One region of the Rhizobium sp. CC-YZS058 genome, then DNA from elsewhere that is predicted to be linked to it. Evidence: predicted binding sites of a transcription regulator. Region 1 holds the regulator's gene; each other region holds the start of a gene.
The links. The regulator LexA, encoded in region 1, represses DNA repair genes until DNA is damaged. The targets are predictions, from matches to a motif close to TGTTCNNNNTGTGTTCNG.
Positions count from the first base shown of each region.

Region 1 (7,351 bases):
GAAATCCAGCATGCGGGCGGCCGGCGCCGACCAGATGGCGGCTGCCATGGGGATCAGGTAGTTGTTGGTAAAGCCGGGCGAGAAGCCGCGCCAGTTCAGATAATCCCCGATCGAGCGATCTCCGAGCACGCCGGCGCTCCGGTCTGCCAGGCAGGTGCGGTTGAAGCGCAGGATTTCGCGCAGCATCAACAGGAAGGAGGGGCGCAGCATATTGCGCTTCTGCGCGAAGAGGCCAGAGAAGGGTCCTCCCCGCCATTCGAGCGCGCCTTCATCGAGCGAGAGGGAAAAGCTCATGCTGCTGGGATGGGTGACGACCCCGAGCTCGGCAAAAAGCGCGGTGAGGTTGGGGTAGTTCGCCTCATTGTAGACGATGAACCCGGTGTCGACCGAAATCGGCGTTCCGTCATAGTCGATGTCCACGGTCGCCGTATGGCCGCCCGGCCGGTGGTCCTTCTCGTAAAGGGTTACGTCATGGACCGGGGCCAGCGCCCAGGCAGCCGAGGTGCCCGAGACGCCCGACCCGATCACCGCGATCGACAGTCGTCGTCCCGTGTCCGCCGAAGGGCCGTTGCTCGAAAAGGCGAGGGGCGGAGACAGTGTCATGCGGCGTCCTTGAGAGTGCGATAAGCGGCCAGCGCACGATCGCGGGCCTTGGAATGATCGACGATCGGCGAGGGATAGGTTTTACCGAGCGTGATGCCGGCTTCCTTCAGCACCGATGCCGGTGCCTCGGCAGGCCGGTGGATGTATTTGTCGGGGAGGCGGGCCAGTTCCGGCACGTGCTCGCGCACATAGCGGCCCTGCGGGTCGAACTTCTCGCCCTGCGTGGTCGGATTGAAGACCCGGAAGAAGGGGGCGGCATCGGCGCCGCAGCCCGCCACCCACTGCCAATTCATGGCATTGCTGGCCGGGTCCGCATCCACCAATGTATCGCGAAACCAGGCCTCGCCGCGCCGCCAGTCGATCAACAGGTCCTTGACGAGGAAGGAGCCGGTGATCATCCGCACGCGATTGTGCATGATCCCGTGCCGCCAGAGCTGGCGCATTCCGGCATCGACGATCGGATAGCCGGTGAGGCCCTTCGTCCAGGCGGTAAAGTCTCCGGAGTGATCCTGCCAGCCGAGCCGGTCATATTTTCGGTTGAGATTCTCCCACCGCATGTCCGGATTGTGGACCAGAAGGTGGTAGGCGAACTCGCGCCAGACCAGCTCCTTGCGGAAGGTGACGACCTCGCGCTCGGGCGCGTGCTTGAGGCCGCGGGTGGCGTGAAAGACGCGGCGAGGCGAGAGTTCGCCCAATGCCAGATGGGGCGAGAGGCGGGAGGTGCCGTCCTCCCAGGTGTTCTCGCGCGCTGCCGTGTAGCCACCGATGAGATCGTCGAGGAAATGTCTCAACCGGGCTTGAGCGGCCTTTTCGCCCGGCGTCCAGAGGTCGGAAAAGGCGTTGGCCCAGTCAAGCCGCGGCAGCAGAGCGAGAGCCTCGAGCGCATCGGACTTCGGCAGATGTTTTGGGGCGGTGATCGATCGCGGCGCCTCGATCGGCTCCTCCGGCTCGCCCGCAGCTTCGAGCGCCCGCCAGAACGGGGTGTAGACGCGGTAGGGCCCGCCCGTCTTGGTGCGGACCTTGGTAGGTTCGTGGAGAAGTGCGCCGGCAAAGCTTTCCGTTTCGATGCTCTTCTCGCGAAGCGCAGCCTCCAGCGCCGTATCAATCTCTGCGCCCGCCGGGTCGTAGCGGCGGTTCCAGTAGACGGCGGACGCACCGGTTCGTTCGACCAATCTCGGCACGATGTCGATCGCCTCGCCACGGCGCAGGATCAGCGGCGCGCCAAGGCGTTTCAGGTCGTCGCTGAGGGCGGCGAGGGAATGATGCAGCCACCAGGCCTGTGCCTCGCCCAAGGGGCCGGATTCGCCAGGCTCGAGGATGTAAAGAGGGAGGACGGCGCGCCCGGAAGCGACCGCGGCGGCGAGCGCACGATTGTCATCGGTCCGCAGGTCCTTTCGGAACCACAGGATGACCGTTCCCGTCTCCGCCCGCTGTGCCTTCGCCATTGTCCCCGCCATCCTCTATCCGCCGCTGTCTACGGCAGACGAGAAGGGGTGGATCAGGGATCACGGAAAAACAAGATGTTGCTGCGTTTATCCGAAACGACTTTTCAAGAATGATGCCGAGCTCACTGAGACGGCAGACGTCAGAGCGCCCCGCCCGTCACAGGGTTGACCACTGGTCGTTCCGCCTCGTCCGGTGTGCCGCTGGGGACTGCGAAAGGAGGTGCGACAGGCGCATCTTCTTTCTGCTCGGCCTCATCCGCTCGCTCAATCACGTCTTTCGGCGACGATTGTTCGACGTCCGTCCGCTTCTCATCCACCATCGTCCACCTCCGTCAAAGACAAGAGGAAGGCGGGACTGCACGGATAGTTCCCGGAGAGGATGGATGAAGGGATTAGGGAAGGAAAGAGCCAGTAAATGGCTCCCCGGGCCGGATTCGAACCGGCGACCTGTCGATTAACAGTCGAATGCTCTACCGCTGAGCTACCAGGGAACATCTGCGCCGCAGAAGTGATGCTGCTATTACAAACGCTTTCTCGATTTGCCAAGCGCTTTTTCAAAAAAACTTGCCGCCCTGTGGATGAATGCCCATCTTCGCTGCGCATCCCGCGCGGCCCGAGAGACGGGCTATTGCCGCGCGAGACGGCGGCGCGCCCACGCAGGCGCGGGATGCCGTGTGAAACGAAATGAAAGGAAGAGGCATGTCGGATGCCGAAAACCGGGTTCGTCCCGCGGCGCCGCCGCATCTTCAGCTGGGGTCATGGCGGATTCGCTTGCCGCGCTCCCGCTGGCTGCGGGTGCTGATCGGGGTCCTGTTCGTGCTGTTCGGCTGTCTCGGCTTCCTGCCGATCCTCGGCTTCTGGATGATCCCCGTCGGCCTGATCGTCCTGTCGCACGACTTCGCCAGCGTCAGGCGCCGACGCCGCCGCTTTGCCGTCTGGTGGGGTCGACGCCGGCAGGCGAAGGAACAGGCATCGTCATAAGTCACCGATTGAAGCGCTGAAAAGGCAATGGCCCGCACGAGGCGGGCCATGTGAGACTTCACGACCGTAGCTGCTACGGGCCGGTGTACCCGTCAACCAGAGAGCTTACGGCTGCTGCGCCGCGCCGCCGCTCCCGGTCTGCGGTGTAGGATCGCGATCGGCGGGAGCCGGCTGCATGGCTTCGCCAGCCGGCGGCGTATTATCGACCGTGCCTTGGTTCGGGGTTGTGGCGCTCGTATCGTTCGGTGTCGCTGCCGGAGCCGTCTGCCGCGTGGTCGCGGCGTCGTTGTCGACGCTTTCGCCGTAAAATTCCGCGATTCCCCACGCGAGGGCTGCGAGCACCAGTCCGCCGATCAGCACCTTCAAGACCGGCGAACCCTGTCTGCCCTGCCGGGCTTCCGTCGGGGAAAGGGTCACCTTCTTGTTCAGTTCGCTGGTGTTGCGCACGTCGCCGCGCTCGTCGACTACCTTGGCCATGATGTCTCCTCAGGCCGGCTCAGCCGGCGGTTTGATTGCTGGAAGAACGCAACCAAGCCTGTTGTGTTCCCGCAGGCCTCGGCATCGCGAGTCTCTCTCCCTTCCCATTTCGTCGCGACTCGATTCGTGATAGAGAAAGCATGTCGCTGATTTGCGGAGGAGCAAGCGGGCGACCTGTCTGCATTCGGGAGGACGACATGCAGTATTCCGTTCAATTCTTTACATGGACCCCGCGCGAGGGCGTGCACCAGGTTGGCCAGACCATTGCCGTCGAGGCGGTCAACGCCAAGCTCGCCGCTGTCACGCTGCTCGGCGTGCCCCTCGACGAGACGGGCGCCAGCAACAGGCTGGCGGCGCGGGTGTGGGGACGCGAGAATGAGGAGAGGGCGGACTGCGTCTGCTTTTTCTACCATTAGCGTCGGCCGGTGCTCGTGGGCTCGAAACGCGATCCGTTTTTCGCTGATTGAGGGCCTTGTGGAACACATAAGGAACAGCTAGTCTCGTTCTTGATTTGTTTCCAGCGATTCCGGAGCCTCGCCATGCTGACGCGCAAGCAACAGGAACTCTTGATCTTCATCCATGAGCGGCTGAAGGAATCCGGTGTTCCCCCCTCCTTCGACGAGATGAAGGACGCGCTGGCGCTCGCTTCCAAATCCGGCATTCACCGGCTGATCACCGCGCTGGAGGAGCGCGGCTTCATTCGGCGTCTGCCGAACCGGGCTCGTGCGCTGGAGGTGATACGGCTGCCGGAGGCCTATGGCGCCCCGAGCAAGGAACCGCGCCGCAGCTTTTCGCCGAGCGTCATTCAGGGAAGCTTGGGGCAGGAGCCGGCCGCGCCCGCCGCCGCACCGTCCGCGCGGGGTCGGCCCGTTGCGCCGGGCAACGACAACAACAGCGTCTCCGTTCCGGTCATGGGCCGGATTGCAGCGGGTGTGCCGATCTCGGCGATCCAGAACAACACGCATGACATCGCCGTGCCGCTCGACATGATCGGCGTCGGCGAACATTACGCGCTCGAGGTCAAAGGCGATTCGATGATCGAGGCCGGTATTCTCGACGGCGATACGGTCATCATCCGCAACGCCAACAGCGCGAGCCCCGGTGAGATCGTCGTGGCGCTGGTCGATGACGAGGAGGCGACGCTGAAGCGCTTCCGCCGAAAGGGCGCCTCCATCGCACTCGAAGCCGCCAATCCGGCGTATGAGACGCGAATCTTCGGCCCCGAGCGGGTCAAGATCCAGGGCCTTCTGGTCGGCCTGATCCGCCGCTACCACTGACGGTTCACGGGAAAAGGGCAGGCAGGCCGTGCCTGCCTCCCAGCCTGCTCGGTCCGCCTTTCAGACCGTCACCGTCGGTCGATATCGCCATCGCCGCGGATGAACAGCATGCCAACGGCGCCGAAGACGACGACGGCCTGCAGAATAAACATTGGCCATTCCTGTGCCATGCCGAACCTCCCGGGCGCGCCTGCTGCTGCCTACTGCTTACGATCGCGGCGCGCTCGCTCCTCGACCAGACCTAGCGCGCCGTCCGTCCCTTAGAAGGGTGGCGCGGGTGATGGCGATCTCCGCGACCGATGCTGGACGAGAGAGCCTGCGTTTCGCCTTCCCGGCATTGCGGGCTTTGCGACCGGTCTCCCGCATCCACTCTCGCGCCCGTCCGTCCGCGCTCATCGAAGCGAGCCATTCGCTTGTTGCACGGCAAGCTTGTGCAGGGATCGTGCCTGGCTGCGGAACCGCAAGCCCTTTGGCACGTTTGCTGCTCGAATTCGAACGGCGGACATGATGATCGCCGGATGGGGACATGACCATGCCCGGCACAAACGCCGTCCTAGAAGTGCTTGCCTTCGACCGCGCCCCGGATGGCGGCTTGGCCCTGGTCGAGCCGACGATTTCCGCGGCGAGCGAAGATGAAGCGAGGCACGTTGCCCTTCGCCTGGCTGACCAGCATGCCGGCGCTGTCGCGCTGCGCCGGGACACGAGCCCGGCCGTCGGTGAAAGCAGCGCGCCCGTCGTTCTGTTCCAAGCCGGCGAGATCGGCGATTTCGACTAGCGGGATCGTCCCGATCCACTGCTGCCGTTCGCTTCTTCAGAACACGACCACACACCATTCCAGTTTGCCTCCCGCTGCCATCCCTGGCGCGGCCTGCCGAAAGGGTATCTCCATGCGTTTCATCTTCGTTGGCATGATCGTCTCCGTCCTTTCCATCCTTGCGCTGAAATACGCCAACAACGACATCGGTCAGGCAGTGCCGCTGATGAACCCGCAGGCGGTTTCGAGCCTCTGATCCGTCGCGTCATGGGCGAGGAGACGCGGGCGGGGAAAAGTGCGGCCCGCACCGGCTTGCCTCTTGCGATTTCTCGCGGATGGCTCTAAACGCACGCCACGGCTTGTTTATGAGCCTGTGAGGCCTCGTGGCGGAGTGGTGACGCAGAGGACTGCAAATCCTTGTACCCCGGTTCAATTCCGGGCGAGGCCTCCAAAACTCTCCACATCATGATAGAAGTTTGATTGTTGCCATCGTTTGGCCGCGCCATCCGCGAAGGGGACGGCGCATCTCCCGGCTCCGCAAACGATGCCCGCCAGTCCCGTTCAATTTGCGTGTTTTTTTCGTAATTTGACGAAGATGGTGAGCGCGCAGGGATTCGAACCCTGGACCTACTGATTAAAAGTCAGTTGCTCTACCGACTGAGCTACGCGCTCTTCCAGATCCGGCACGGCCGGCGAAAGTGGGCGGAGATATGCATAGGCCGGCCCGCGGGGTCAACCCATAAAAGCCTCTTCGCTGTTTTTCCATCGGCCTCTCTCGGCAGCGACCGAGCGCGACTCCCCAGCAGCATTCCGCCGGCGGACCTTCGCGACGCCGTTCATCCTGATCGTCCAATCCCTCGTCGCGCGATCCCCGGTCGTGTTGCCGCAGGGAGGGTGAGACGGTTTCCAAGGGGCGATGGGAGCGGTAGAGGGGAGGGGCTGGCAGGGGTGCGGCCATGGTCGGTCCCGCCAGTGACTTCATGCCGGCGCGGGCTTGGCGCGGCGCGACGTCGGTTCGATTGACATGCCAGGAGTTGCCGGTGGCCATTGCCGAAATCCCGATCGTCTATGCGCTTCTCGCCGGGGCGCTCTCTTTCCTGTCACCTTGCGTGCTGCCGCTGGTCCCGCCCTATCTCTGCTATATGGCGGGCGTATCGATGGATCAGTTCCGCGAAGGCGGCGGCCCGGCGGCTGCGGGTCAGGTGCGGCGGGCGGTGTTCGTCACCGCGGTGCTGTTCACGCTCGGTTTTGCCACGGTCTTCGTCGCGCTCGGGGTCGGTGCGTCGAGCCTCGGCATGCTGCTGCGCCAGCACATGGACGTGCTGTCGCGGCTCGGCGGCTTCGTCGTCATTCTGATGGGTCTGCATTTTCTGGGCGTCCTCCGCATCCCCCTGCTTGCCCGAGAGGCCCGATTCCAGGGCGCAGGCAAGCCGGCGACGCTTTCCGGCGCCTATGTGATGGGTCTCGCCTTCGGCTTCGGCTGGACGCCGTGCATCGGTCCGGTTCTCGGCACCATTCTCGGCGTTGCCGCGGCACGCGACACTGTGGGGCAGGGTGCCGCGCTTCTCGCCGTCTATTCGCTCGGCCTCGCCGTTCCCTTCTGGATCGCGGCCGGGTTCTCCGGCGCCTTCATGGGCTTCCTCACCCGCTTTCGCCGACACCTGGGACTGGTGGAAAAGATCATGGGCGCTTTGCTGGTGCTTTCCGGCCTCGCCTTCCTGTTCGGCTTCGTCAGCAGCGTCGCGATCTGGTTCCAGGAGAGTTTTCCCATCCTGATGAAAATCGGGTGAGGCGACCGTGGCCTCGCTTCTCGC
Region 1 covers NZ_JAYESJ010000001.1:1,904,496-1,911,846, reverse strand. The annotation lists gene U8330_RS09095 (NAD(P)/FAD-dependent oxidoreductase) at 1-603, opposite strand, end outside; gene U8330_RS09090 (deoxyribodipyrimidine photo-lyase) at 600-2,048, opposite strand; gene U8330_RS09085 (hypothetical protein) at 2,189-2,368, opposite strand; tRNA gene U8330_RS09080 (tRNA-Asn) at 2,465-2,539, opposite strand; gene U8330_RS09075 (hypothetical protein) at 2,748-3,029, shown strand; gene U8330_RS09070 (hypothetical protein) at 3,135-3,506, opposite strand; gene U8330_RS09065 (hypothetical protein) at 3,704-3,922, shown strand; gene lexA (transcriptional repressor LexA) at 4,046-4,783, shown strand; gene U8330_RS09055 (hypothetical protein) at 5,316-5,558, shown strand; gene U8330_RS09050 (hypothetical protein) at 5,671-5,793, shown strand; tRNA gene U8330_RS09045 (tRNA-Cys) at 5,915-5,988, shown strand; tRNA gene U8330_RS09040 (tRNA-Lys) at 6,134-6,209, opposite strand; gene U8330_RS09035 (cytochrome c biogenesis CcdA family protein) at 6,578-7,327, shown strand; gene U8330_RS09030 (AEC family transporter) at 7,335-7,351, shown strand, end outside.

Region 2 (7,351 bases), 1.4 Mb from region 1:
TTGCGCTCGCCCCGGAGACGCTGACCTCACTTTGCCAGCTGCCCGGTGTCATCGGTGTCATCACGGCCTCTTCGCCCGCCCGCCTGCGGCCGTCGCCCGAGAGCGACCGTGCCCTTGCGAGCCTGTCGAGCGGCGAGGGGACCTATCTCGGTGCGGCTCTGTCCGGCGTCTTCGGTCTGTTCAGCCAGGTCGCCAATGTCTTTCCGGAAACCCTGGTTGCGCTGCAGGATGCCTGTCGCGCCTGCCGCATCGACGAGGCGCTCTGCCTTCAGGATGGTGTGCTGCCCATGCTCGAAGCCTTCGCGCGCTGGGGCGGTCCGGCCGTTGCCAAGCGGACGCTGGCGGAGAACCTGCCGATCCTCGATTCGGTCCGCCTGCCGCAGGCCGCCCTTTCCGGTGACGATCGGCTGAAGCTGACCGCGCATCTGTCGGGCAGCCTGCTCCACGCCTCGTGAGGTGCGGTCGGCGGGGCTCAACGCGGAACCTCGCCAGCGCTCGCTCGTTACGGCCGTAACCGCAGGAGAACCCCATGTCCGATACCACCGTGAAGACGATCTATGCCCTGTTCGACACGCGCGAGGGCGCCGATCTTGCCGTCGAGCATCTTGTCCAGCAGCACGGGGTGGACCGCAGCGATATCTTCATCGAGCCGAAGGGGACCGAAAACACTTCCGGCGTTCAGCCTTCGGGAAGCGACCGCGAGGATGGAACCGGCGAGGGTGCGCGCGATGACGGCGCGCTGGACGGTGCCCTGCAGGTCTCGGTCGATCTCGCCCTTGCCGATCTCGACGTGGCGGAGGCCACCCTGCGCGAGGCCGGCGCCCGCCAGGTGGAGCGACGATAGCGGGCTGCCGCCACAGGTCTGGAGCGGGGAGGATCAGCCGATGCCGATCATCGCCACCGCCGCCTGGTCGATCAATGCCAAGCAAGCCATGCATTTTCCGCGGGAAGGCTCAGGCCTGCAGCGCTACGCCGCCGTCTTCCCCGGCGTCGAGGTGAATTCGACCTTTTATGGCCACCACAAGCCGGAGACCTATGCCCGCTGGGCCGACAGCGTGCCGCCTACCTTCCGCTTCGCGCTGAAGCTGCCACAGAGCATCACGCATGAGCAGCGGCTGAAAGGGTGCCAGGCGCTGTTCGAAGCCTTCCTTTCAGAAATCGCGCCGCTTGGTCCGAAGGTCGGGCCGCTGCTGTGCCAATTGCCGCCGAGCCTTGCCTTCGATGCGCAGACGGTGCGCACCGCGCTGTCCATGATGCGAGGCCTCCACGCCGGGCCCATCGTGGTCGAGGCGCGTCATGCCAGCTGGCGGGCGGAGGAGGCCCTGGCCTTGCTCGAGGATCTCGGCATCGAACGCGTGCTCGCCGATCCCGCGCCGGTGTGGTCGGCGACGAGTTTTCCCCGCCCGCCCGCCTATGTCCGCCTGCACGGCTCGCCGACGCTCTACCATTCCTTCTATGAGGACGACGCTCTGACCCGGTTCGGCGCGCTTCTGGCACCGGGCAGCTGGTGCGTGTTCGACAATACCGCCTCGGGCGCCGCACTCGCCAATGCGCTTCGTCTCCAGGGCTTTCTCCAGGCGGGCGCCGCCGACAAAACCGGCAAGCGCCTGCCCGGGGTCGCGTGAACCTAGCGCAGGACAGGCGGATTGTAGATGGGGCGGCGGCCACCACTCTGCATGCGGAACAGGCTCCATTCCTCGATAATCATCTGATCCGGCAGGATGCAGAGCGTGATGGTCTGACGGCTCGGCAGTCGGGCGGATGTCGGCCGGCCTCCGAGGGATTCGCAGTAGTAGGTTGCAGGATTGTTCATCGCCTCGGCCGCAGCCGGCAGGACAAGCGCGAGCAGCACGCCGCACAGGAAGGAAAGTTTCATCGTCGTTCTCCAAGGGCCTTCGAACCATGACCCTCCCCATCATAGACGGGGAAGCTGAAGCGCGCATGAATAGGTCCGAATATGCGAATGTAAAGATGCGCTCCGCTGGTGTCGGGCAATGATCGGGCCGCCTTGCCTGTCCTGCCGGCTTGGTCTCTAGCGCCACATGCCGCGCATGCGGGCGCCGATGTCGATCGTGGCGCCTCGGGCGGCGCGCTCGGCCGGGGAGGGGGCGACCCTTGGCCAGCTGGTTGCCTCGAAGAACTGCAGCAGGGTGGCGGGGATGAAGCGGGTGCGGGCGGCATAGACATGCCGGTCCCCTTGCGCGTTCTGCCCATGGGTGAAGAAGCGCTGTGGCGTGATGAGGGCCAGGCTGTCGCGCGCCCGCGTCATGGCAACGTAGAGCAGCCGGCGCTCCTCCTCCAGCTCCGCCGTCGAGCCGGTGCCGAGATCGGAGGGAATGCAGCCGTCCACGACGTTGAGCATGAACACCGCCCGCCATTCCTGCCCCTTGGCCGAATGGATGGTGGAGAGGATGAGATAGTCTTCGTCGAGCAGCGGCACGCCCGCCTGGTCGCTGGTCGCATCCGGCGGATCGAGCGTCAGTTCGGTCAGAAACCGCTCGCGATTGGCATAGCCGCTGGCGATCTGTTCCAGCTGCAGGAGATCGGCCTTGCGGGTGTCGGCATCCTCGTGCAGCCGGTCGAGATGCGGTTCGTACCAAAGCCGCGCCAGGCCGATTTCGCCCGGCCAGCCGGCGTCTGCCTTGCGCAGGCTCATCAGCAGGGTCACGAGCGCCGGCCACGCCTCCCCAGTCTTGGCCGGCGGCGCGATCTCGGCCAGCGAGAGCAGGGGCTCGGCGTCGGTCGCGATCGTCTCCAGAATCCGCGCCGCGGTCTGCGGGCCGATGCCGGGCAGCATCTGCAGCAGGCGGAAACCCGCCACGCGGTCGCGTGGGTTCTGTGCGAAGCGGAGAACGGCCAGAAGATCCTTCACATGCGCGCTGTCGAGGAATTTCAGCCCACCGAACTTGACGAAGGGGATATTGCGCCGCGTCAGCTCCACCTCCAGCGGGCCGCTGTGGCTGGAGGTGCGGAACAGCACCGCCTGCTGCTTGAGCGTCATGCCGATCTCGCGGTTGGCGAGCACCTGGTCGGCGATGTAGGTCGCCTGGTCGGTTTCGTCGCGCACGGTGACGAGCAGCGGCCGCTGCTCGGAAGCGCGATCGGTCCAAAGATTCTTGGTGAAGCGCTCCCGCGCAAGGTCGATCACCCCGTTGGCCGCAGCCAGGATCGGCTGGGTCGAGCGGTAGTTCCGGTCGAGCGTGATGATGTCGGCGGGCTTGGGCGAAAATCCCTTCGGAAAGTCGAGAATATTGCGCACGGTCGCGGCACGGAAGGAATAGATCGACTGGGCGTCGTCGCCCACCACCGTCAGCCCCTGGCCGGACGGCTTCAGCGCCATCAGGATCGAGGACTGCAGGCGGTTGGTGTCCTGATATTCGTCGACGAGAATATGGTCGAAACGGCTGCCGATCTCGTCGGCGAGGCCGGGGTCGGAGACCATCTGCGCCCAATAGAGCAGGAGATCGTCGTAATCGAGCACGGTCTGCGCCTGCTTGGCCTCCACATAGGCCCCGAAGAGCTGGCGCAGCTGCTCCTCCCAGTTGATGGCCCAGGGGTAGGAGGCTTGCAGCACCTCCTTGATCGAGGTTTCGGCATTGACGACGCGCGAATAGATGGCGAGGCAGGTGCCCTTGGTCGGAAACCGGCTTTCGGTCTTCGAAAAACCGAGCTCATGGCGCACCAGATTCATCAGATCGGCGCTGTCCTCGCGATCATGGATGGTGAAGTCGACGCCAAGGCCGATCTGTTCGGCGTACAGCCGCAACAGCCGTGCGCCGATGCCGTGGAACGTGCCGGCCCAAGCCAGCGCATCGGTCATCAGCCCCGCATTGTTTCCGAGCACCTGTCGGCAGATCCTTTCGACCCGCCGCGCCAGTTCCGCCGCCGCCCGGCGGGAAAAGGTCATCAGCAGGATCCGACGCGGATCGGCGCCATGGACGATCAGATGCGCCACGCGGTGGGCGAGCGTGTTGGTCTTGCCGGATCCGGCACCCGCGATGATCAGCAGCGGGCCGCCCGGCTGCCGGTCGGCAAGGCCGACCCCATGCTCCACCGCCGCGCGCTGCCGGTCGTTCAGTTTTTCAAGATAGGCTGCCATCCGTCCTCAAGCATGCACGTCTTCCTTCCACCCCAAGCCCCCGTGACTCGCGTTCGGAACAAAGAACGAACGTAACAGCTCGCCGACCAGCTGCAAAGCCCATGACCGATGGAGGCGTTCGGCGCCCACCGATCTTTAAAGCCGAGATACCCGCGGTCTGTAGGGGAACGGCCGCTTACGCCTTGCCGTGGCGGCGGGCGTGGAGGGCGCGCACGGCGTCGGCGAGTTCCGGTGCGGGTCCGTCGATTTGGGCGCCGACGAGGATCTCCTCGATGGCGATGCGGCGAACCTTCTGGTCCGGCACGCCCATTTCAGCCCACCATTGCCCGAGCTGGCGAGAGGAGCTTGCATAGACGATTCGCCCGAGCCCGACCCAGCCATGGGCGGCCGCGCACATGGGGCAATGTTCTCCGGAGGTGTAGAGCGTTGTCCTGGACCGGTCTTCCGGCTTGAGGTTTTCGGCCGCCCAGCGCGCAAGCGTGAATTCCGGATGGCGCGTGCCATCGCCGCTCGTATGGATGCGGTTGCGATCTTCCGCCAGGATCCGGCCGCCGGCATCGACGAGCACGGAGCCGAACGGCTCGTCGCCCGCGTCCACGGCCTGGCTGGCGAGCTCCACGCAGCGACGCAGAAGTGTCAGGTCGGTCTCGGTGATCATGGTCTGTCTCCTGTCCCGTCCGGCCGGTAGATCCGGGGCCGTCCATTGTCGAAACTCTGGCGGCCGTTCTTCCAGCCTGCGATCACCCGGCTCACCGCGCGCACGGCGGCCTCCGGCCCGGCGGCGTCCAGCAGCACCAGCGTTGCCGGGCTGCCGACAGCCAGTCCATAGGGCGCGCCCAGTTGCCGTGCGGCCTGCGCGCCAACCATCGCAAACACGCGCTCCATGTCTTCGGCGCGGGAAAGCTGGGCAAGGTTGGCGTAGAGATTGGCCATGCGGATGAGCGAGGCATCGCCATAGGGCGTGAACGGGTTCAGCACATTGTTGGTGGCGATTGCGGCCACCACGCCGGCATCGGCAAGACAGTGCGCCGGCGCGACGCCGCGCGGCACCAGCCGGTCCCGGTCGCGGCCGGTCAGGAACAGGTCGGTCGCCGGAAGAACCGTTACCGCGATGCCGGCGCCGGCCAGACGCTGCGCCACCTCGCTCACCGCCGCCGGTTCCATGGCGGACAGCGTGGTCACATGGCCGATCGAAACCCGACCCTGCCAGCCATGCCGTTCCGTGGCGGCAATGACGGTGGAGAGATCGGAGCGGCTGGGATCCAGGCTGAAATCGAGATGGAAATCCACGGCGACGTCATGGGCAACGGCCAGCGCGAAGATCCGGTCGATATGGGCCTGCGGATCCGGATCGGTATAGGGGCAGCCGCCCACCAGATCGGCACCGCTGCGCAAGGCTTCTTCGAGCAGAGCATCGGTTTCGGGCTCCTGCGTCAGCCCTTCCTGCGCGAAGGCGCAGAGTTCCAGGTCGAGCGCGAAGGCGTAATCGGCCCTGATCCGCTTGAGCGCCGCAAAGGACCGTAGGCCCGCGCGCGGATCGACCTCCACGAAGCTGCGCATCCGGGTCGTGCCGTGGAGAATGGCCGCCTCCACAACCCGCGCAGCGCGGCCATAGACGTCCTCTTCCGTAAAGGCGGCCTTGGCGCTGGCGGTCTCGCGCACGGCTTCGCTGAGCGTCCCCTCGCAGATCCGGCAGCGGTCGAGAATGCAGGCCTTGTCGAGGTGAATATGGCTATCGACGAAGCCCGGAAAGGCAAAGGCGCCCTCTGCCTCCACCTCCTGCGCCGCCATGCCGCGCAGCCGCGGGCCGATTGCCGCGATCCGGCCGTCGCGGATGGCAAGATCCTGCAGGTCCGCTTCCCCTTCGAGGCTGACCTGCCGCAGGATGAGATCGAACAGATCCTCCGTCCCGTCTCTCATAGGCCGATCGCGCCTCCGTCGCTGCGTGGGTCATGGGCAGCCTCGATCAGCCCATCGGCGTGAATGCGGATGATGCCGGCCTGACCGCCGAGCGGGCTGAAGGCCGGGATCGGGGCAATGGAATGGCCGAGATCGCGAAGAGCCTCGCGCGTCGCCTCGCTCAGGCTCTCCTCGATCTTCAGGCTATCGGCCAGATCGGAGAACGTGCGCCCGAGCAGGAAGCGCGGCGCCGACAGGGCGGCGAGCGGGTCCAGTCCGTGGTCGATCAGCAGGCTGAGAAGGAGGCTCAGCGTCTGCGGCTGGCCATCCGCCCCTTGCGTGCCATAGGCGAGGCATGGCCGGCCCTCCTTCAGCGCAAGGCCTGGATTGAGCGTATAGAACGGACGTTTGCCGGGCGCCAGACAGTTGGGGCTTGCCGGATCGACGCTGAAGGCGGCACCACGGTTCTGCCAGAGGATTCCGGTCCGCCGGCCGACGACGCCGCTGCCCCAGTCGAAATAGAGGCTTTGGAGAAGCGAGGCCGCCCGTCCCTCCCTGTCCACCGCCGCCAGAAGCGCGGTGTCGCCAGTCTGGTGGCGATGCGGCCAAGGCAGGGCGAGAGCGGGATCGATGGCTCGCGTCTTGGCCGCAAGGCGCGCCCGATCGAGCAGGTCGGCCGAGACATCCGGTGCGAAGGCCGGATCGGCAATGCGATGTCGGTCGAGGAAGGCCTGTTTCACCGCCTCGACCACGGCGTGGTAGAAGGCGGCGCTGTCGGCAGACTTTCCCGTCATGTCGAGCCCGGAGAGCACGCCCATGATCCCGAGCGTCGTGACCCCTTGCGTCGGCGGTGGCGGGGCGAGCAGCGTCAGATCGCGATAGGGGAGGCTGAGCGGGCGCGCAATCTGTGTGCGGGTGGCAGCGAGATCTGCGGCGGAAACCGGCGCGCCGACCTCGGAAAGGTCTGCAGCAATGTCCTCGGCCAGAGCGCCATCGTAGAAACTGCGGGCGCCATCGGCGGCAATGCTGCGCAGCGTCTGGGCCAAAGCCGGCTGGCGTTGCAGGCCGTCGCGTGCGAAGAGCGCGGAAAAGCCCGGCCAGTCGGCCTGCTCGGCGGCGCGGAAATCATGCCAGAAAGTCTGGCTGGGACTGACGGGGAACCCATCCTCGGCAAGGCGGATCGCATCGGCGAGCAGCCTGTCGAGCGGCAGGGCCGCACCCCAGCGCTCGGCGGACATGCGAAGCGCCGTCTCCCAGCTGTCGACGAGACAAGCCGTCGTCAGCGCCGAGCGGGCCCCGCGCAGCGGAACCGGAGAATCGGGCTGCACCGCCGCTGCGGCCTGGCCGATGCCC
Region 2 covers NZ_JAYESJ010000001.1:3,260,788-3,268,138, reverse strand. The annotation lists gene U8330_RS15670 (dihydrodipicolinate synthase family protein) at 1-455, shown strand, start outside; gene U8330_RS15665 (hypothetical protein) at 530-844, shown strand; gene U8330_RS15660 (DUF72 domain-containing protein) at 885-1,625, shown strand; gene U8330_RS15655 (DUF333 domain-containing protein) at 1,628-1,876, opposite strand; gene U8330_RS15650 (ATP-dependent helicase) at 2,033-4,099, opposite strand; gene U8330_RS15645 (nucleoside deaminase) at 4,275-4,757, opposite strand; gene U8330_RS15640 (amidohydrolase family protein) at 4,754-6,019, opposite strand; gene U8330_RS15635 (gamma-glutamyltransferase family protein) at 6,016-7,351, opposite strand, start outside.
Region 2: a site for LexA is predicted at 4,154-4,171, ahead of U8330_RS15650 (ATP-dependent helicase). Genes of this name have one in related genera too.

Region 3 (7,351 bases), on a different contig from region 1:
AAGCACGAGCACGCGATCGCAGACGAGGGGCAGTTCCTCGATCTCGCTGGAGACGAAGATGACGCTGCGGCCTTCCGCTGCAAGCTGGCGGATGATCGCGTAGATCTGCGCCTTCGCCTCGACATCGACGCCCCGCGTCGGTTCGTCGAGCAGCAGGACACGGCTGCCGGCATGGACCCAGCGGCCGATCACCACCTTCTGCTGGTTGCCGCCGGAGAGCGTACCGATCGGCGTGTCGGTGGCAGCCGTCTTGACATGAAGCCGGCCGATCACGCTGCGCGTCGCCTCCGCGATCCTTCGCGCCGACAGAATGCCGCGATGGCTGACGGCCGCGAAGTCGGTGGCGACCGTGTTTTCGTCCACGCCGAGAAGAGGCACGATGCCCTCCTCTTTACGGCTTTCAGGCGTGTAGCCGAAGCCGCGCTCCAGCATGGCCCGGTAGCTCGGCCGGCGAAGATCGGCACCATCGACCGAGATTCGGCCGCTTTCGAAAGGCCGCACGCCCATGATCGCCTGCAGCAATTCGGTCCGCCCCGCACCCAGCAATCCGGCAATCCCTAAGACTTCGCCCTGGCGAAGCGCGAAGGAGATGCGGTCGAGCTTGGGCGGCAGGGTGAGATCCTCGACCGCAAGCACGATCTTTTCGCGCGTCTTGGGTTCGATCCGCGCGGCCTGCGCCGCTTCGGACCCCAGCATGAGCCGAACGATCTCGCGCGTGTCGGCACCGGCCACATCGACCGTGTCGATGATCCGCCCGTCGCGCATCACGGTGGCGGAGCGGGCGATCTGGCGGATCTCGTTCATGCGGTGGCTGATATAGATGACGGCAATGCCCTCGGCGGCGATCCGCTTGACGGCGGCCATGACCTTCTCGGCCTCGGCGGCGGCAAGCGAGCTGGTCGGTTCGTCGAGAATAACGAGCTTCGGCTTGCCGAGCAGCACGCGCGCGATCTCGACGAGCTGGCGTTCGGCGGGGCTGAGACCGGCGACGAGATCGGCCGGCGACATGGTCAGGCCCAGACGCCGCATGGCGTCGCGGGCCTCCTGCTCCATTCCGGCATAGTCGAGCACGCCGGCGCGCCGCGGCCAGCGACCGAGAAACAGGTTCTCGGCAATCGACATGCCGGGAACGAGGCTCAGTTCCTGATAGACCACGCGCACGCCGCGCGAAAAGGCATCCTGTGCGCGCGCCGAACCGCTGCCCGAAAGCGCGACCCCGCCGATCGAGACGGCCCCGCTGTCCGGCACTTCGGCGCCGGTCAACAGCCGGATCAGGGTGGATTTGCCGGCGCCGTTCTTGCCGAGCAGTGCCCGCACCTCGCCCGGTTCGACCCGGAACGAGGCCTTGTCGAGCGCCAGCACGCCCGGATAGCGCTTGGTGCACGACGAAAGCGCGGCGATGGCGGTGACATCCGGATTATGTGACGGCGCGCTTGCGGAATGGATCATCACGAGCCCAATTCAAAGCGAGAAGAAGAAGGATGGGCAAGCCCGGCCGCAGTCCTCGGAGACCCGGCCGGGACGAAGGAGGACGGTCAAGCCGTCCCGATGGTTACGGAACGCCGTCGGAGTGGGCCTCCAGCCAGGCCTTGCCGTCCTCTGCGCTCTTGTAGAGGTCGATGTCGTAGGCGACCTTGATATCGGCCGGCGCCTTGCCGTCGATCGCGCTGATCGCCTGCGTCAGGGCAAGCTTGCCGAGCCCCTGGCCCGAAATGTCGACGACGGCCTTGATGACGCTGAAATCGGCCAGCTCCTGGGCGATCTCGGTCGTCATGTCGCCGCCGAAGACCACGGTCTTGCCGGTGCGGCCCTGGCTCTTGACGGCGCGTGCGGCGCCCAGCGTCGCCCCGCCCGCTTCGCCGAAGAAGGCGTCGAGATCGGGATGGGAGGAGAGCATGGTGCTTGCAACCGAGACGGCCTTGTCGAGCGTCGCGCCTTCCTGGTTGTCGACGATCTTCGCATTCGGCACCTTGGCCATCAGCGCCTCTTCGAAGCCCTTCCGGCGCGTGACGCAGACCTCGACGAACTCGCAGTTCAGTACGCCGATCGTCGGCGCATCCTTCTTCTCGGCCAGGAAATAATCGGCAGCGGCCTCACCCAGCTTGTGGCCGAACTGATAGGGATCGCCGACGGCATAGGCCGAGACATAATCCTTCATGTCGGTTTCGCTGAGGCAGGTGTTGTAGCAGACCACCGGAATGCCGGCATCATGGGCGCGGCGGATCGCGCGGAAGGAACCGTCGGCCGAGACCGGCGACACGATGATCGCCTGCACCCCGGCGGAGATCAGCGAATCGATGAACGAGGATTCCTTGCTGACATCGCCCTGCGCATTGGTCTCGATGATGTCGAGCTTGCGGCCGGCTTCGGTTGCGCCGGTTTGAATGCCCTTGCGAACGCCGGCATAGAAGCCCTGCGCGTCCATGTAGATCGCCCCGACCTTCAGGTCCTTGTCCTGCGCGAACGCGGCCGATGCCGTCAGCATGGCAAGAGATGTAACGGCTGCTCTCAATCCCAGTTTCATAGCTTCCTCCCAACGCGATGATCCGCCTTCGGCCTGCATACCCGCCGGCTCCCAAGACTGACCCACACCCTAAACCTGATCATATGAATGTCAATATAAATACGATTTATTTTGGCGCAGATGGTCGAAGCGGCTGAATTCGGCGTTCCAGCGGTTTGCAGTCCGAACTCTGCGGCGAAATAAATAATATGAATGCGCCGGTGACGCCGGCTTGACGCGCGTGGAAAAGCGGCGGAATGCTGCAGCGGGAACAAGGAGGCAGAGAATGACGGCATCGGCCGTGGCACGTCACCTGACGCAGAACGGCGACCCGATTGCCGGGCGCGGCAAGCGCAGCGTGCGCGAAACGCTTCTCCGGCAGATCGTCGAAAAGATCGTTTCGGGCGAACTGCCGGAAGGATCGACCATTCCCAACGAGGCTGAGCTGACCGAGCAGTTCGGCGTCAGCCGCACAAGCCTGCGCGAAGCCATGCAATATATGTCGGCGCTGGGCATGGTGCGCTCGCGCACGCGGGCCGGGACCACGGTGCTGCCGCGCGAAAACTGGAACTACCTCGACCCGCTGCTTCTCGACGTGATGCTGAAGATCGGCGCGGACGAGACCTTCTACACCTCGCTGATCGACGCTCGCCAGCTCCTGGAGCCGGCCGCAGCGGCGCAGGCGGCGGCCAATGCCGATGCCCGCGCTCTGTCGCAGATCGCGCGGGCGTTCGAGGACATGGTGGAGGCCAATTCCCGCGATACCGAGGCCTGGAGCCGTGCCGACCTCGAATTCCACACCGCCATCATCAACGCCAGCGGCAATTGGGTCTATCGCCAGTTCGCAACCGCCATCCGCGCGGCCTTGCTGGCGAGCTTCCGGCTGACCAATCGCGCCAGCCAGTCGCACCAGCAGGCGATCGCCAAGCATCAGGACGTGCTGGAAGCCATCCGCATGCGCCGGCCGGATGCCGCGCGCTACGCCATGGAGCAGCTGATCGGCGTCGCGCGCAGCGAAATCACCGACGCTCTTCGCCGCCAGCGCAAGATGCCGGATGAGCCGGCGCGCTGACGACCGAACCGCCTCCAAGCGGCGTTGCCATGTCGGTCCGAGCGCGCCGATGCACCGGTTGGATTTCCCCGTCAAGCCTGCTATGTTCTCATTTTGTTTCCTTTGAGACTTGCCTGCGACGCCGCGCCATGACCTCTTCCGCTCCCCCCGCGATCCGCAAGATCATCCATGTCGACATGGACGCCTTCTATGCCTCGGTGGAGCAGCGCGACAATCCTGAGCTTCGCGGCCTGCCGATCGCCGTCGGCGGATCTGCGGCCCGCGGCGTCGTGGCGGCGGCGAGTTATGAGGCCCGCACCTTCGGCGTTCACTCGGCCATGCCCTCGGTCACCGCGAAACGCCGCTGTCCGTCGCTCATTTTCGTGCCGCCGCGCTTCGAGGTCTACAAGACCGTGTCCCGCCAGATCCGCGAGATCTTTGCGGAGTACACCCCGTTGATCGAGCCCCTGTCGCTCGACGAGGCCTATCTGGACGTGACGGAAAATCTGAAGGGCATGGAGATCGCCACCGAGATTGCCACCGAGATCCGGGCCAAGATCAAGGTCGCGACCGGGCTCAACGCCTCGGCCGGCATCTCCTACAACAAGTTCCTCGCCAAGATGGCGAGCGACCTCAACAAGCCGAACGGACAGGCGGTCATCACGCCGAAGAACGGGCCTTCCTTCGTTGCCGCGCTGCCGGTGAAGAAGTTCCACGGCGTCGGCCCGGCCACGGCCGAGCGGATGCGCAAGCTCGGCATCGAGACCGGCGCGGATCTCGGCGCCAAGTCCCTGCCGTTCCTGACGCAGCATTTCGGCAAGGCAGGGCCCTATTTTTATGGCATTGCGCGGGGAATCGACCATCGGCAGGTGCGCGCCGACCGGATTCGCAAATCCGTCGGCGCGGAAGACACCTTCGTTTCGGATATTGCCGATCTCGGCCTCGCCAAGGCGGAACTGCGTCCGCTGGCCGAAAAGGTCTGGCGCCATTGCTCGACGCAGGGCATCAGCGGCAAGACCGTCACCGTGAAGATCAAATATGCCGATTTCACGCAAGCGACCCGCAGCCGCACCGTTGGACAAGCCTGCACCGGCGTCGAGGACATGCTGGATGCGGCGGAGGCGCTTCTGGCAACGGTCCACCCCTTCAAGCTGCCGGTCCGCCTGCTGGGCGTCACCCTGTCCTCGCTGACGAACGACCGCACCCCTCTACGCAAAGAGGAAAGCCAGCTGGGTCTCCTCCTGTAAGCGCGCACCGAAAGGTGCGCACGATCGGGAACGGAACGGCCGGAAAATACTTCCTCGCTACCCAAACCCAGTCCTCGTTTCCGGATCGTCGTATGCCTCAGCCTTCTTCCCTGCCGCGCCGGATCGTCGTCATCAGCGATTTTCAGGATGGGCCGTGGGAGGAATCGGAGCTTCCCGATGTCGAGGCCTTCCGTCGCGAATGGCTCACCGGTCATCGCGGCCTGCCCGTCACGCAGGCGCCGCAGAGGGAGAGTGTCGCGGTCGATGGCGGCTATATCGAACGCCTGCCGCTCGCCTGCCTCAAAGCCGGACTGGCGGACACCGCGGAGATCTGGACGCACTGGCGCGGTGAAACGCCGCCGCCGGCCTGGACGCGCGGCAGCCCGCACCTCCTGCGTCGCGCCTTCCGCATGAACGGGCCGGAGGCTCCCTTCGCCTCGAACGACATGCTGGGCCATATCGCCGCCTTCGGCCCGCCGGAGATCCTCTGCGTCTGGGGACTCGGCATCAGCGAGGAGATCCTGGAGGCCTGCCGCGACAGCATCTGCATCTACAACTCGATCGACGCGCCAGCCCTTCGCATTCCGACGACCGTCAGCCGCCATTTCGATCTGGTCCTGACCGGGGCCGAGTGGCAGTCGCAGGCGGTGCTGAGCCGCCATCCCGAGATGGCGACCGCCATCATGCCCGTCGGGCCGGAATTCGCTTCGGACACCACCTTCCGCCCGCTCGACATGCCGAAGATCTACGACGTCATCTATGTGGCCGCGGCGCAGGCCTACAAGCGGCACGACATTCTCTTCGACGCTTTGGCCAAGCTGCCGCGCAGCATCCGCGCGCTCTGCGTCTGCGGCTATGGCGAGCTGACGGAGCAGTTTCGCCACCGGATCGGCGAGCTCGGGCTCTCCGTCGACATCATCGATCCACCCGGCGTCCCATTCGAGGAGGTGAACCGGCTCATGAACCAGTCGCGGCTCGGCGTCGTCTGCGGCGTGGACGATGGCGCGCCGGCGATCCTGACCGAATACATGCTGGCCGGCATTCCGGTGCTGGCCAACAGCGCGCTCAGTTGCGGCCTCCACTACATTACGCCGGAGACCGGCCGCATGGCTCCCGCTGACGAATTTCATCACGCCATCGTCGACATGCTCTCCGCCGCCGCCCGCTTCTCGCCGCGCCAAACCGTCCTTGATCGGTGGACCTGGTCGCACACCACCGAGAAGCTCCGGCCGCTTCTCGAAGCCGCCCGCAAAAAGAAATAGAGAACCCGAGGGAACCTTCTTGCCGAGCCTCAGTTCGACAGCACCTGCTGTGTGAGGATGGCCCATGGATGTGTTGAGCTCGTTTCTGCCTACCCCCGAGACGAAGCTCCCTCCGGATATTCCCCTCATCTGCTTCTCGCATCTGCGCTGGGACTTCGTGCTTCAGCGACCGCAGCACCTCATGCAGCGCTTTGCCGCCCATCGGCAGGTCTTCTACTTCGAGGAATATATCCCAACGGACCATCACCTGGCCTATCTGGAGATCCACCCGTTCGAGGGCACGACCGTCAAAGCGATCCGTCCGCGCGTGCCGCATTGGTGGAACGAGGCGGACCGCGAGGCCGCACTCGGCAAGCTTCTGGCCGATCTCATTGCGCTCCATGGCGGGCGCAAGCCGATCCTGTGGTTCTATACGCCGATGATGTTTTCCTTCGCGCGCCACGTCGATGCGGCGGCGGTCGTCTACGACTGCATGGACGAACTTGCCAATTTCAAATTCGCCCCGCCGCAGCTGAAAGAGACCGAGCGGGCGCTGATGGCGCGGGCCGACGTGGTCTTCACCGGCGGCCACAGCCTTTACGAGGCTCGCCGCGCCCAGCACGACAACATCCACCCCTTTCCTTCCAGCGTCGATGTTGCGCATTTCCGGGCTGCGCGCGGCTCCCTGCAGGAGCCGGCAGACCAGGCCGCGATCAAGGGCCCCCGCCTTGGCTATTACGGCGTCATCGACGAGCGGCTCGATCTCGCGCTGATCGCCAAAGTGGCCGCCGCGCGGCCGGCGCTGTCCTTCGTGTTCCTGGGTCCGGTCGTCAAGATCTCGCAGGACGATCTGCCGCGGGCGGAAAACATCCATTATCTCGGCCAGAAAGCCTATGGCGATCTGCCGGCCTATCTCGCCGGCTGGGACGTGGCCCTGATGCCCTTTGCCTTGAACGAGGCGACCCGGTTCATCAGCCCGACCAAGACGCCCGAATATCTCGCCGCCGGGCGCCCGGTGGTCGGGACGCGGATTGCCGATGTGGTGCGCAGCTACAGCGATGTGCCCGGTGTCTTTCTGGAGAACGACGCGGAGGCCTTCGCCCGCGCCTGCGACGAGGCTCTCCGTCTCGCAGGCTCCGACGAGTCCTGGTTGAGCGCCGTCGACGAGCGGCTCAAGCAGACGTCGTGGGACATGACCTTCCGCTCGATGGCGCAGCTCCTGTGCCAGGCCGTCGCGCGCGGCGCGGTGCCGGCGAAGGCTGAGCCATCCGCGAAGATCGAGGGACTCGCCACGACGGGCTCCCGCGCA
Region 3 covers NZ_JAYESJ010000003.1:264,860-272,210, reverse strand. The annotation lists gene U8330_RS21905 (sugar ABC transporter ATP-binding protein) at 1-1,449, opposite strand, end outside; gene U8330_RS21900 (substrate-binding domain-containing protein) at 1,553-2,524, opposite strand; gene U8330_RS21895 (FadR/GntR family transcriptional regulator) at 2,790-3,575, shown strand; gene dinB (DNA polymerase IV) at 3,704-4,801, shown strand; gene U8330_RS21885 (glycosyltransferase) at 4,894-6,063, shown strand; gene glf (UDP-galactopyranose mutase) at 6,128-7,351, shown strand, end outside.
Region 3: a site for LexA is predicted at 3,659-3,676, ahead of dinB (DNA polymerase IV). Genes of this name have one in related genera too.